DNA from 3 places in the Klebsiella sp. KE9456 genome. Region 2 is predicted to be linked to each of the others. Evidence: riboswitches for the same ligand, from Rfam matches in the RefSeq annotation. Region 2 holds a riboswitch; each other region holds the start of a gene.
What was found. Region 2 has a riboswitch for cobalamin ahead of btuB (TonB-dependent vitamin B12 receptor BtuB). Riboswitches for the same ligand answer to the same signal wherever they lie in the genome.
Positions count from the first base shown of each region.

Region 1: linked by a shared signal. The riboswitch ahead of ABK821_RS15500 (ABC transporter substrate-binding protein) and the one ahead of btuB (TonB-dependent vitamin B12 receptor BtuB) in region 2 are both predicted to bind cobalamin.
Region 3: linked by a shared signal. The riboswitch ahead of ABK821_RS01275 (cobyrinate a,c-diamide synthase) and the one ahead of btuB (TonB-dependent vitamin B12 receptor BtuB) in region 2 are both predicted to bind cobalamin.

Region 1 covers NZ_JBDYQK010000014.1:68,559-72,846, reverse strand. Annotated here, with positions in the region: gene ABK821_RS15505 (alpha-L-fucosidase) at 1-186, shown strand, start outside; cobalamin riboswitch at 1,016-1,234, shown strand; gene ABK821_RS15500 (ABC transporter substrate-binding protein) at 1,603-2,658, shown strand; gene ABK821_RS15495 (iron ABC transporter permease) at 2,922-3,992, shown strand; gene ABK821_RS15490 (ABC transporter ATP-binding protein) at 3,989-4,288, shown strand, end outside.
Region 2 covers NZ_JBDYQK010000037.1:24,230-28,517, reverse strand. Annotated here, with positions in the region: gene murI (glutamate racemase) at 1-831, opposite strand, end outside; gene btuB (TonB-dependent vitamin B12 receptor BtuB) at 776-2,623, opposite strand; cobalamin riboswitch at 2,690-2,872, opposite strand; gene trmA (tRNA (uridine(54)-C5)-methyltransferase TrmA) at 2,990-4,090, shown strand; gene ABK821_RS23810 (YijD family membrane protein) at 4,136-4,288, opposite strand, start outside.
Region 3 covers NZ_JBDYQK010000001.1:284,130-288,417, reverse strand. Annotated here, with positions in the region: gene cbiB (adenosylcobinamide-phosphate synthase CbiB) at 1-634, opposite strand, end outside; gene ABK821_RS01275 (cobyrinate a,c-diamide synthase) at 631-2,010, opposite strand; cobalamin riboswitch at 2,098-2,400, opposite strand; gene pocR (regulatory protein PocR) at 2,699-3,610, opposite strand; gene pduF (propanediol diffusion facilitator PduF) at 3,799-4,288, opposite strand, start outside.

The DNA.
Region 1 (4,288 bases), on a different contig from region 2:
CCTACCCACAACTTTGCTTTACGCATCCTGTCAGGAATGACGCCGGGCGCCTGTGAGTTACTGTGCCGTGGGCAGCCGATCCCAGTGCCGTTCGAGATCCTGGGGGAGCAGCTTATTCTGCATCCTCTGCCCTGGGATTTTGAGCTTGGGCTGGAATATGCCTACACGTTCAGGCTGAGCTATTAATCGACTTGCTGGCGTATATATCGCTGAGAACATTGCGGTATATACCCGGCATACTTCCCGTTATATCCGCGTTGGCCACGGCGATCCGCTTCACCCCTGAGCCCTTCGCGGCCAGCGCAAAATCAGGTTGAATGCGATTAAGCGTTCTGTTCAGCAATGTTAAAGAGACGAGGCATATAAGTGCCGTCGGGGGGATCCGGGATGGGCGGTGAAAATGCATAAGCAATGGGACGTTCCGGATAGCGGTATTTCCCGTCTGAGTTGTTATTATCTCTTTCCCCTATTCTTGTCTACTCTGAGCCTGGCGCATTATGATTCCCGTTACGCTGCGCGAGATGACGCGTATCGATATTCCTGTGGTTCAGGTATTTCTTGTTAAGGACCTGGAATTTGTTCTTCAGCGTGGGCAGGGTAATACAGCCCGCCGCTCAGGACATCTTTAATCCCGAATGTGTTTCTCAGCGCAGACCTGTCGGTTAAAGGGCAATTTTCTCCTGAGACGTTTGTCGTTCTTTGAACCCCGCCTTTAAGTTAAGCGGCTCAGTATTTCTAAATTGATCATAATCATATAATTCTCATTTATCTTTTTATTGTGATTCTCATATACCAGAGCGGTCTATTTTAACTTATTGTAAGTTATATATAAAATGATGTTTGTATGACGTTTTTATTTATTTATCATACGGTTGACCTTATTAACAATTGTCGCTAGAGTCGCTGTCGACAGCACTTCATTACATTTTTATAGCCTAAATTATTCGCGCGGCAGGGTAAGAGGATTGCGCCCAGGGAACTGACTCATGTCAGTGACTGAGGTGAGTGAATATCCGGGACACCTGCTGCCTGAAGTATGATGGATTATGTTTTGAATTGGAATATGGTGCGAATGATTCAGTTCAATGCCATAACTGCCCCCGCAACTGTAGGCGGATAGCGAATATCCTTGTGCGGTTAATTAACCGCTGGTCACTGTAAAGTATGCTTTATGGGAAGGCTGATATTCTGATTGCCGCGAGTCAGGAGACCTGCTGTCAGGTTGTACGCCATTGAGTGGACGGGATGGTCCATGGGATGAATTATTTGACATAAACTGTGATGAATTTATGTATACGATATTTGGCGAAATAAAGCTTATTCCCCTAAATAATTCGAGTTGCATGACAAACGGTTAACCGTTTTGAACGGCGCTTGCGTTGGCCCCGTAGAGGTGAAGCCGCAGGCGTGAATCACGCGGCAAGTGAGCGCAGTCAACATACAGGCAACTTGAACTATAACGGGTATATTTGCATCTTTTACATAATATCATTCAAAAGCGTTCACGACTCAATGTCATCTATTTTCATGTCTCCTCCCGCTATATGGAATGAAATAACCATGACCAGAGGTTAACCTTCTGGCATCGACGGGACGATGATAATGCACGCTAATTCTACCTCTTTTACTTCGAAAAAAACGCTTCTGGCAATGACGGGCGCCGCGGTTCTGTTTCTGAATGCCGGTTTCGCCAGCGCGGCAAAAACCGAATATCCTCTGACGATTAAAAACTGCGGTCGCGAGCTTACCTTCAATCAGGCGCCAACGCGCGTGGCAACGGTCGGTCAGAACAGCACTGAAATTCTTTATTCACTGGGTCTGGCCGACCGCGTGGTCGGAACCTCGCTCTGGTTTGGCCCGGTACCGGATGCGTATAAAGCGGCAAATGAGAAAATTGCCGTTATTGCACAAAACATTCCCAGTTTTGAAGGGATCATTGCGAAAAAGCCGGATCTGGTTGCCAGCCAGTTTGAGTGGCAAATCGGCCCTGCGGGGACGGTGGCGTCTTACGAGCAGTTTAGTGAACTGAAAGTGCCTGTTTATACCGCGCCAGCCGACTGCGCAAAAGATAACGAAGATGGCGGCGACGGTGTACGTAAGAGCATGTTTGATATCGCAATGGTGTACCAGGAAATCGCCGATCTGGCGAAAATCTTCGACGTTCAGGATAAAGGCGATGCGCTGATTGCCAGCCTTAAGGCGCGGGAAGCGGCAGCCAAAAATAAAATTTCCGCAATGGATAAAAACGTTTCCGTCGTTTTCTGGTTCTCCAGTGCCGACCTGCAGCTCGATCCTTACGTTGCCGGGAAGTTTGGTCCGGCCGCATGGATCGCGAAAACGCTGGGCGTGAAAAACGTGATTGATTCCGCTGAAGAGTGGCCCACGGTAGGCTGGGAAACTATCGCTAAAGCCAATCCTTCCGTCATTGTGCTCGGTGAAATGAGCCGTCGCCGCTTCCCCGCTGATGACTGGAAAGTCAAAATGGAATATCTGAAATCTGACCCCGTCACCAGCCTGCTTCCCGCGGTGAAGGAAAACCATCTGCCGGTCATTGATGTACAAACCATGAACGCCGGGATTAGAACCATTGATGGGGTGGAAAAACTGGCTGACGCCCTGGTTGAGTACGGCTTAGCGCATCCGCAGGCCGCTCATTAAGCGACGTTTTACCCCTGGTCTTGCCTTACTGCCCGGTTAACGGCGCAAATTGTCGCAGCCAGTCTGGATACGGACAGAGCGGAACATCCGGCACGTACAGGCAGTACGCGCCGATGATTCCCGACGCTCCCCCTGCGGGTCGTCCTGGAGGGCACTGCATTTGGCGTTATCGCTGTCGAAGACCAAACGGGCAAATAACATCGCCTGATGGGCCAGGCAGGCCCCGGGTCATCGCGTATTTCAGGTAATCAGGAATGCAGATAATGATCAGTGATTCTCGCAGGACGCGCCGTGCTATCGGTCAACTTGCGGTGAGAGTCGGTGGACACACCCTTTGGGTCAGCGTGCTCATGTGCTGCGTCCTGCTGGCAGGGATTTCTATTGGCGAAACCTTTATTCCCTGGGGGCACGTACTCAGCACGCTGGCAAATCGTCTGTTTGATGCCCGCTATCCTGTCGATGCGCTGGATGCGGGAATTATCTGGAACTACCGCCTGACGCGCGCGCTGGTCTCTGCCAGTTGTGGCGCCTGCCTGGCCATATCCGGGGTTGTGCTTCAGTCGTTGCTGCGCAATGCGCTTGCCGAACCTTATCTGCTGGGTATTTCCGCGGGCGCCTCTACTGGCGCGGTGCTGATTGCGCTCACCGGGCTTGGCGCCGGGATCGTCAGCATGTCCCTGGGGGCTTTCATTGGCGCACTGACCGCATTTCTGTTCGTTGCGCTGCTGGCGATGGCCGCTGGTGGCAGACAGGGCGGTGGCGTCACAACCAAAATTATTCTGGCCGGGATCGCCAGTTCGCAGCTTTTCAATGCGATGACTTCACTGATTATCACCCGCTCGGCAAACGCCGAGCAGGCCCGCGGCATCATGTTCTGGTTACTGGGTAATCTCAGCGGCGTGCGCTGGCCTGATGTCGTCCTGGCGGTGCCCACTGCGCTGATCGGCATTGTGCTGTGCTTTTTTTATGCTCGTCATCTTGATGCCTTCTCTTTTGGCGCGGAATCCGCCGCATCGCTGGGAATTCCGGTAAAACGTACCCGCGCGGTGCTGATCGCCGCCGTCACCGGCATGACGGCAATTATGGTCTCTATTGTCGGCGCGATTGGCTTTGTTGGCCTGGTGATCCCTCATGCCGCCCGTCTGCTGGTTGGCAATCAGCACCATCGGCTGCTGCCGGTCAGCGCGCTGACCGGCGCCATTTTCCTTGTCATCGCCGACGTTATTTCCCGCACCTTATTGCCAGGCCAGGTGCTACCAATAGGCGTGATCACCGCGCTGGTTGGTGCGCCAGCGTTTTCACTCATCCTGATAAGAGGAGGCCGGGCCAAATGACGCTGAACGCGGTAATCCCTTTTGAGACCTCTGCTGATGCGGTTATCGAAGCGCGCAATCTGCGCTGGCAGGTGAAAGGCAAGATGATTGTTGATGATGTCTCGCTCAGCGTCACGCCAGGCGAGTTTGTCGGTATCATCGGCCCCAACGGTTCGGGTAAAACGTCCCTCATTTCACTGCTGGCAGGGTTGCTGAAGCCCACTTCCGGCCAGATTGCTCTGCAGCAAAAGGCACTGCAACAGTACTCGCGTCGTCATCTGGCGCAGAAGGTGGCATTGGTTGAGCAACAGGCGGAG
Region 2 (4,288 bases):
TGATGCGAAGCCATAACGCTGCAAAACGGGCAAAAGCTTTTCAGTCTCTGCCGTCAACGCCATACAGTATGCAATATTCGCATCGCCGGATTTTGCATCAGGCGCTTCATGTTCCAGCAACCAGACTGTTCGACGCGCAATCGCTGCGCCAGAATCAATCAGGCGTGTTCCTTCCGGCATCACCTGCTGCAACTCTTCTGTGAGCAACGGGAAGTGCGTACAACCTAATACTACTGTATCGGGTGATTCCTGCATTCGCAGCCACGGACGCAGAATCCGGCGCAACTCGTCGAGCGGCACCTCTTCGCCATGCAGCTTCGCTTCCGCCAGTTCCACCAGCTCTGCAGAACCCAGCATTTCTATACGACATTCATTTGCAAAACGAGCGATAAGTTCGCGCGTATAAGGGCGCTTTACCGTCCCACGCGTCGCCAGCAGTCCAACAATACCATTCGCCGTTAAGCGAGCGGCTGGCTTTATCGCCGGAACGACGCCGACAACCGGGAAGGCGAACTTTTCGCGCAGTGCAGGAAGTGAAACGGTACTTGCGGTGTTACAGGCAATAACCGCCAGCGCCAGAGGATAGCGCTGCTGAACGGCGGTAACGACGTCCAGAACGCGTTCAACAATAAACGCTTCGCTCTTTTCACCGTAGGGGAAAGCGACATTGTCGAAAGTATAGATATAGTGCAGATTCGGCAAAAGCTGCCGAATCTCATTGTAAACCGACAGCCCACCGACGCCGGAATCAAACACCAGCACGGTGGGACGTGGATCAGAAGGTGTAGCTGCCAGACAAGGTGTATTCTCGTCCTGCAGTTTGGTAGCCATATACTGTCTCGTAATCTTTATCGAACAGGTTGGCTATTTTACCACGAACTGTGAGATGTGAGGTGACTGGATACGAAACTGCGAGATCCCACAAACTTACACCGCCCAACTTAACGCTCTCAGGCGCATAGGTTACCGGGTCGTAAGTGTTGTCATAACGGGTGCCAAGATAGTGATAGGTCACACCCCAGTCGAAATCATAAACCTGCCAGTCCAACTGGTATTTCACCTGTTGTTTTGCCCGGCGCACCAGCAGCTCGTTGGTTTTCGCATCACGCGCATCGACATAGTCATAGCTGATGCTGTGCGCCAGCGGCCCAGTATCAAACGATGCCGTCGCTTCAATACCTTTAATACGCGCCTTGCCGACGTTGTAATATTTCATCAGCTGCGAGTCGTAGTCGATCAGATTATCGATGTCATTACGATACCCGGACAGGCGCCATGTCACGCCAGACGTCAGGCCTTCAAAGGCCCCTTCCCACTGCTTGCTCTCTTCCGGGTCGAGATTCTGATTACCGTAGAAGCCGTACAGCTGGCCGAGATTCGGCGCTTTGTAGGCGGTGCCATAAGAGGCGATAAAGCGGTAGCCGTCGATAAACTCCCACGCGGCGCTGCTCTGCCAGGTACCGTGCTGGCCAAACTGCGAGTTATCATCGCTACGCGCCGCCCCTTCCAGGGTGAAATCGCCTAACTTTTGCAAGCCAGTGATAAACAGGCCGGTATTACGGATTTCGTAGCCATCGTTCACATAGTTCGTGCCAGGCTCAGTGGTTTGTTTCTGCCAGTCGATTCCAGCGCCAACGTTGCCGTGGCCAACATCGACCGTGTTCGCCCACTGCACATTGTACTGTTTCACTTCATCCAGCGTCGCCGAGGTGTCGTAGCGCCCCAGTCGCGGATCGTAATTGTAGTCCTTACTGTGGCTGTAGCTGGAGGTCAGCTGCGAGTGGAAGATATCCTGATTAAAACGCAGGCCGGCATCCCAGGTCTGGCTATACAACTGGCGAGTGTCAACTAATACGCCACCGTAAGGAGAGCCATCATAGGCCGTCCGGTTGTCATAGCCGTACCCACGCACAAAGCCGCTCCACTCATTGGAGAAGCTATGCTCCAGCGCGCCGTAGATCGTTTTGCTCATAAAGCCATCGCGATCCGGCTGGCGAACGCCACCGGTATTGCCTTCCGCAACCACATCAAAGCCTTTGGTATAGGTATAGTCGCCCGCCAGGGTGACGCGAGTATTACCGCCGAAAGTCTGCTGCGTGCTGCCGCCATAGTTCTGATAGCCATTTGAGCCAACGCCAGCATTGAGCGTGGTGCCGTCCTGGTCGCGAGTGGTAATAATGTTCACCACACCGCCAATCGCGTCTGAGCCGTAGACCGCCGAGCGCGGGCCGCGTACGTATTCAATACGCTGTACCAGAGCGATAGGGAACTGGCTTAAGTCGGAAGAGCCGCTGACGCCCGCCTGATTCAGACGTACGCCATCCACCAAGATTAAGACATGGCTGGAGTTGGTGCCGCGTACGAAAAGAGAGCTCTGCTGCCCCATGCCGCCGTTTTGCGCGATGTCCACGCCCGGTAGGCGGCGCATCACATCGGTGAGAGAGGTTGACTGCCAGCGATCGATATCCTGCCGCGTCACCACGCTCACCGGCGCCAGCACGGTCTCGATAGGTTGAGCCACACGATTTGCTGTCACCACTAACGTATCTGAATTGCTGTCTTGCGCCCAGCCAGAAAAAGCCGTGACGGAGAGCGCCGTCATCAGCGAAGCTTTTTTAATCATTTTAAAAGCATCCGTAATAAACGAAGGATGCCGCCGACGACTATCAATAGCACGCGATGATAGAAGCCAAATGCGACGTGTTCCGGCAGGTCTTCGGGCTCGGGGTGTTTAATGGATGAGGACTTCCCGCAAAAAAATCGCAGTGTCTGCACAATGCGCTCATCCCACCTTTCCTTACCGCTGCGCGTCAGCTCCAGATTTACACTGGATTCCCTATTAACTCACAGGACCGGTAACACGATGCTATAATTAGAAACATATAGAAGTCCAGACTTCTACGGTTATATTCCCTTATATCATCAATGGCTGGACATCCCCGGCACTTTCCCTACAATCCCCGCGTACTTATTTTATTCAGGATGCATCATGACCCCCGAACACCTTCCTACCGAACAATATGAAGCGCAGCTGGCAGAAAAAGTCGTCCGCTTGCAGAAAATGATGGCGCCTTTTGCCGCACCGGTTGCGGAAGTGTTTCGTTCGCCGGTCAACCATTATCGCATGCGCGCGGAATTCCGCCTGTGGCACGATGGCGATGACCTGTATCACATTATATTTGACCAGCAGACAAAATCCCGCATCAGGGTGAATACTTTCCCGGCCGCCAGTGAACTGATCAATCAGTTAATGACCGCCGTAATTGAGGGCGTGCGCAATAACCCGGTACTGCGTCATAAACTGTTTCAGGTCGATTACCTGACCACGCTGAGCAACCAGGCCGTGATATCACTGCTGTATCATAAAAAACTCGACGATGAGTGGCGTCAGCAGGCGGAACGCTTTCGCGATGCACTGCGGGCACAAAATCTGAACGTGCATCTGGTTGGCCGTGCAACTAAGACTAAAATCGAGCTGGATCAGGACTATATCGATGAGCGTTTACCGGTTGGCGGGCGTGAAATGGTCTATCGCCAGGTGGAGAATAGCTTCACTCAGCCGAACGCGGCGATGAACATTCAGATGCTGGAATGGGCGATCGACGCGACAAAAGACGCAACCGGCGATTTGCTTGAGCTGTACTGCGGTAACGGCAACTTTTCGCTGGCGCTGGCGCGAAATTTCGACCGCGTGCTGGCAACGGAAATCGCTAAACCGTCCGTGGCGGCGGCGCAATACAACATTGCCGCCAACCATATTGATAATGTACAAATTATCCGTATGTCAGCGGAAGAGTTTACTCAGGCGATGAACGGCGTGCGGGAGTTTAACCGCTTGCAGGGGATCGACCTCAAAAGCTACCAGTGTGAGACGATTTTCGTCGATCCGCCGCGCAGCGGTCTGGATAGCGAAACGGAAAAGATGGTGCAGGCATACTCGCGTATTCTGTATATCTCCTGTAACCCGGAGACCCTGTGCCAGAATCTGGAAACGCTAAGTAAAACGCACGAGGTCACCCGCCTGGCGCTATTCGACCAGTTCCCCTATACCCACCATATGGAATGCGGTGTACTGCTAACGAAAAAATAAAGATCCGGAGAAAACCCGGCAACCGCAGTGTTGCCGGGCGAGAGATTATTCAGTTGCCGTACTCTTGCGGTTACGCACTTTATAGCCAATCCAGAACACCATAATCACCGACAGTACCGCCGGGAAGAAATTAGAGCCAATATCCGGATATTCCGCACGCACCACGGTGCTGTAAACCAGAACGCCGAGGATAAAACA
Region 3 (4,288 bases), on a different contig from region 2:
GTCGGGCGGGGATAAAATTTGCGACATCATCGAGGCGGGCGCTGACCATGCCGATGGCGCGGTATTTTTCATGCTTATAACCAACCATTGAGTCAAGGGTATTGATCGCTTTATAGGCCATCGCCAGCGGCGCGCCGCCCAGCAACAGGAAGAAAAGCGGCGCGATAATACCGTCGACGGTATTTTCCGCCACCGTCTCCACCACCGCGCGATTAATTTGCGGCGGCTGGAGCTGCGAGGTGTCGCGCCCGACAATCCATGAAAGCTTGATACGGCTTGCGGCCAAATCGCCCGCGCGCAACGGGCGCTCGACCTCCCTCGCCGACTGCGCCAGGCAGCGTCCGGCCAGCACGGTAAAAATCATCCACACCTCAACCGCCCAGCCAAACCACGGATGGATCATCTGCGCCAGCGTCAATCCCCCCCAGGAAACACCCCATGTCAGCCCGACCACCACCAGACACATCACTCCGCCGCCAATACGTAAGGCAAAATCGCTACGGCAGCAACGGCGCACGGCGCGCTGAACGATGGCGATAAGGTTGCCCGTCCAGCGCACCGGATGCGGCCAATTCTGCGGATCGCCGATAATAAAATCGAGGATCCAGGCAACGCACCAGGCCAGCAACGTCATAGAACGCTCCTTGCGGTAGCCAGCCAGTGGTTGAGCATGGTGGGACGCTGGGCAAAATGCAGGTGCAAATAGCTGGCGAACGTGTTTCCAACCTGCCAGCCGCCTGTCCACTGCCGGAGCGTCATGCCATCGCGAACCTTGCGGCAGGCCAGCGCCGCCGGCGTTTCCGGGATAAAATCCGAATAGTGGAACTCATGCCCGCGCAGGATTTCGCCGGGTGCCGCCAGCAGCGTTTGCCACATTGCCCGGGCCTCGCAGTAGCCAAAGCGGGTAAGCCGCTTGCCCATCTTGCTATGGCCGGGAATGAGATTAACCATTGAATACATTTCCCCGCTGGCGTCTTCAAGGGTGCTGCCGAGATACATCAGACCGCCGCATTCAGCATAGATAGCGACGCCGCGCCGATGCGCCGCCCGCAGTTGCTCCAGCATTGGTCTATTCGCCGCCAGCGCGGCGGCATGAATTTCAGGGTATCCACCGCCGAGCCAAATCATCTGGCACGACGGAAGCTGGCTATCGTGCAGCGGACTAAAGCGCACAATATTGACGCCACAGCGTTCAAGCAGCGTGAGGTTATCCGGGTAATAAAAGTTGAAGGCTTCATCCTCAGCCAGCGCCAGAGTCAAGCCCGTTCCGGCTTCAGGCGACGGCAGTTCCGGCCACTCGCCGGTGGGTAGAGCGGAGAGCTGGCTGAGATCGAGAAGCCGTTCAATGTCCAGGGTTCGCCCCAGCGTCCCGGCAAAATCGCGCCACGCCTGCTGATTAATCAGAGATTCGCGGGCAGTGACCAGCCCCAGATGCCGTTCGGGCAGTTCGACGCCCTCCACCCGCGGCACATAGCCGAGAACGGGCAGCGCGCAATAGCGCTCGATGGCGCTTTTCAGCAATTGATAATGGGTTTCGCTATTGACGCGATTGACAATAACGCCAGCAATATTAAGAGTGGGATCAAAATGCTGAAACCCCATCACCGTGGCAGCGACGGAGGTGGAAACCGCTTTGCCATCGACCAGTAAAATCACCGGGCATCCAAGCTGCTTAGCCATCGCAGCGCTACTGCAGTCGTTCGGGTCGCTGCCGAAGCCGTCATAAAGCCCCATCACGCCTTCGATTACCGCAATATCCGCCTGCCGCATCTGTTCACAAAACAACGCGTTGAGAACCGGTTCCGGGAGCATAAAGCTGTCGAGATTGCGGGAAGGGATACCGCTGACGGCGGTATGCCAGCCGGTATCAAGATAATCCGGGCCGACTTTACAGGGCAGAACCCGCATTCCACGCTGCTTTAACAGGCTGAGCAAACCGAGCGTGATCGTAGTTTTCCCACATCCGCTGCTGGTTCCTGCGAGAATAAATGCGTGTTGCCTGGCCGCCATACCCCGATCCTGTACAAAGTGGTAGGGCTGCGTGCATCCCCGGTCTTTCGACCGTACGCATCTGAGCAACCCACTTCCCACCGAAGTTGTTGGTTATCACCGACAGGCAGGTCTTCTGGCTTAGCGTCGTCCTCTCCCATCCTTCCCAATCTCGCGATCAGTGGTTTATACCTGCCACACTTCACGTTGTATGCGCTTTGGCTTCTGCATGGCAGGCCTCATTGATGAGGCACGCCGTTATGAAACCGGGCAAACACTGTGCAAAACGGTTAACCGTTTTCCCTACAACGAGAGCGAATCAGCGTATATATGGGTTCGTCAGCATCACAGCAGCGGGGGCTGCGGGGGATTTCCACCCCCTTCCCTGGCGCCTGTCAGTTTAATCCGTCATGATTCGAGGCGGATTGAACATCGCGCGAATCATTGCCGGAACATCTTGCGGAAGCAGAATGGCTCCCGCCGCGTTTAATTGCATCGGCAGTTTGATTGCTCTACCGATGGTGCGAAAAAAAATTCCTCTGACAACACTCTATCTGATCAAATAAATAAAAACTGGTGCAGCTTATCGCGCGCTCATTATTATTTTGTTGCGCTATGACAATTTATTGCTCTGAATGAGATTTTTTCATTTTATAATGAGCCAGATACAGAGAGATAGCAAAAATCGGCAATAACAAAATATTGCCATTTAAAATGGCTCAGTTTGTGATCTGGCATTAATTTGCTGGCGATAAGCCTGCGGGGTCACCTGATAGGCCTGACGAAAAACTTTGCAAAAATAGCTGGTTTGCGAAAAACCTAAATTCCGCGCAATGCTGGCGATACTCCAGTCGCTGTGACACAGCAGCTCTTTGGCGCTCACCATCCGCTGATGGTTAACCCAGGCATTAAAGCCAATCCCCTGATATTTTTTGAACAGCTTACTGAAGTAGTAGGGGCTGAGATACACGTGAGCGGCCACGTCCTCAAGACGCAGCTCATCTGAAAGATGAGCATCAATATAGCGCAGCGCCTTCTTCATTTTACTGTCGTGAGGGCTGGCGACCCGGCCGGCGCGCGCGGGTTCAGGCTGCTGCGGATTATCTTTAATCACCACGAAATTAAGTTGTTTTTTAAGGCAGTTTTCTACAATCAGCTTCAGTAAATCAGCGGAAGCAATCACCCTTGAGTAGTCCATCTCCGGTACGTCGCGGAATGCTTTAACCAGTTCCGGCTCGGCCTTCCAGCGGTTGTCCACGTTCAGAATATCGACCAGTTCAACATCGTTACTTAAACGAACCTGCCCGCACAGAACAAACCCCACAAGATGCCCGGCGATCACCAGAGGGATGGAAAAATCCGTTAGCCCGGCGTGACAACGGTAGATACAGAGCTGATCGGTTTTTGAGGCCTCAAGGCCGCCGCAACGGTCGCTCATCCGACAGCGAGCGCTGAGCTGAGGGTGCTGACGCATGAGCTGGCAGAAAGGAGTAAAATTAAATAATTCAGAGATTTCATCACCGTGAATATTGACCACCACAACCGCCAGACTCGTGGCCTGGGCAAAATCCTGTGCGATTTTATTAATGAGTTCTGAGTTCAATGTACTCGCAGAAATCATGATAAAACCTCTCAGTTAATTTTTTGTTATAAACAAAACATTTCTTTAATATTTTTTCCCTTTCATCATCATTTACCGGCAACGATAAAAGAATAATACGATAGCAAAAGTCCCCCATCCGTGGGAGACGTTTTTGGCCAGTTCGTGATACCGGTTCATGAAAATTTTCGGCTATTTCAACGGATACATTACTCCTCTAATTTGCAGGTATTACACGGTAAATTATTGCCAATCAGATAACGATAGATAGCCGCGCCCAGACAGGCGCCGATTAATGGCGCAATAATCGGCACAATAGAGTAGGGAATATCCCTTCCACCGGTCATCGCGATATCACCCCAACCAGCCATCCATGTAAACAGTTTCGGTCCAAAATCGCGCGCAGGATTCATTGCAAATCCCGTCAGCGGCCCGGTGGCAGCACCAATAACCGCCACCAGAATGCCGATCAGCAAGGGGGCCAGAGGCCCTTTCGGCACGCCGTTACCGTCGTCGGTCAGCGCCATTATCATCCCCATCAACATAGAAGTGATCACCACTTCAACCAGCGCGGCATGCCAGACGCTCAGCGACGCCGCAGGGTACGTGCTGAAAATGCTCGCCAGTTGTAGACTTTCTACGCTACCGCGTACAATATGGTGCGTCGCTTCAAACTCAGTAAACACCGTGCTGTAAAGC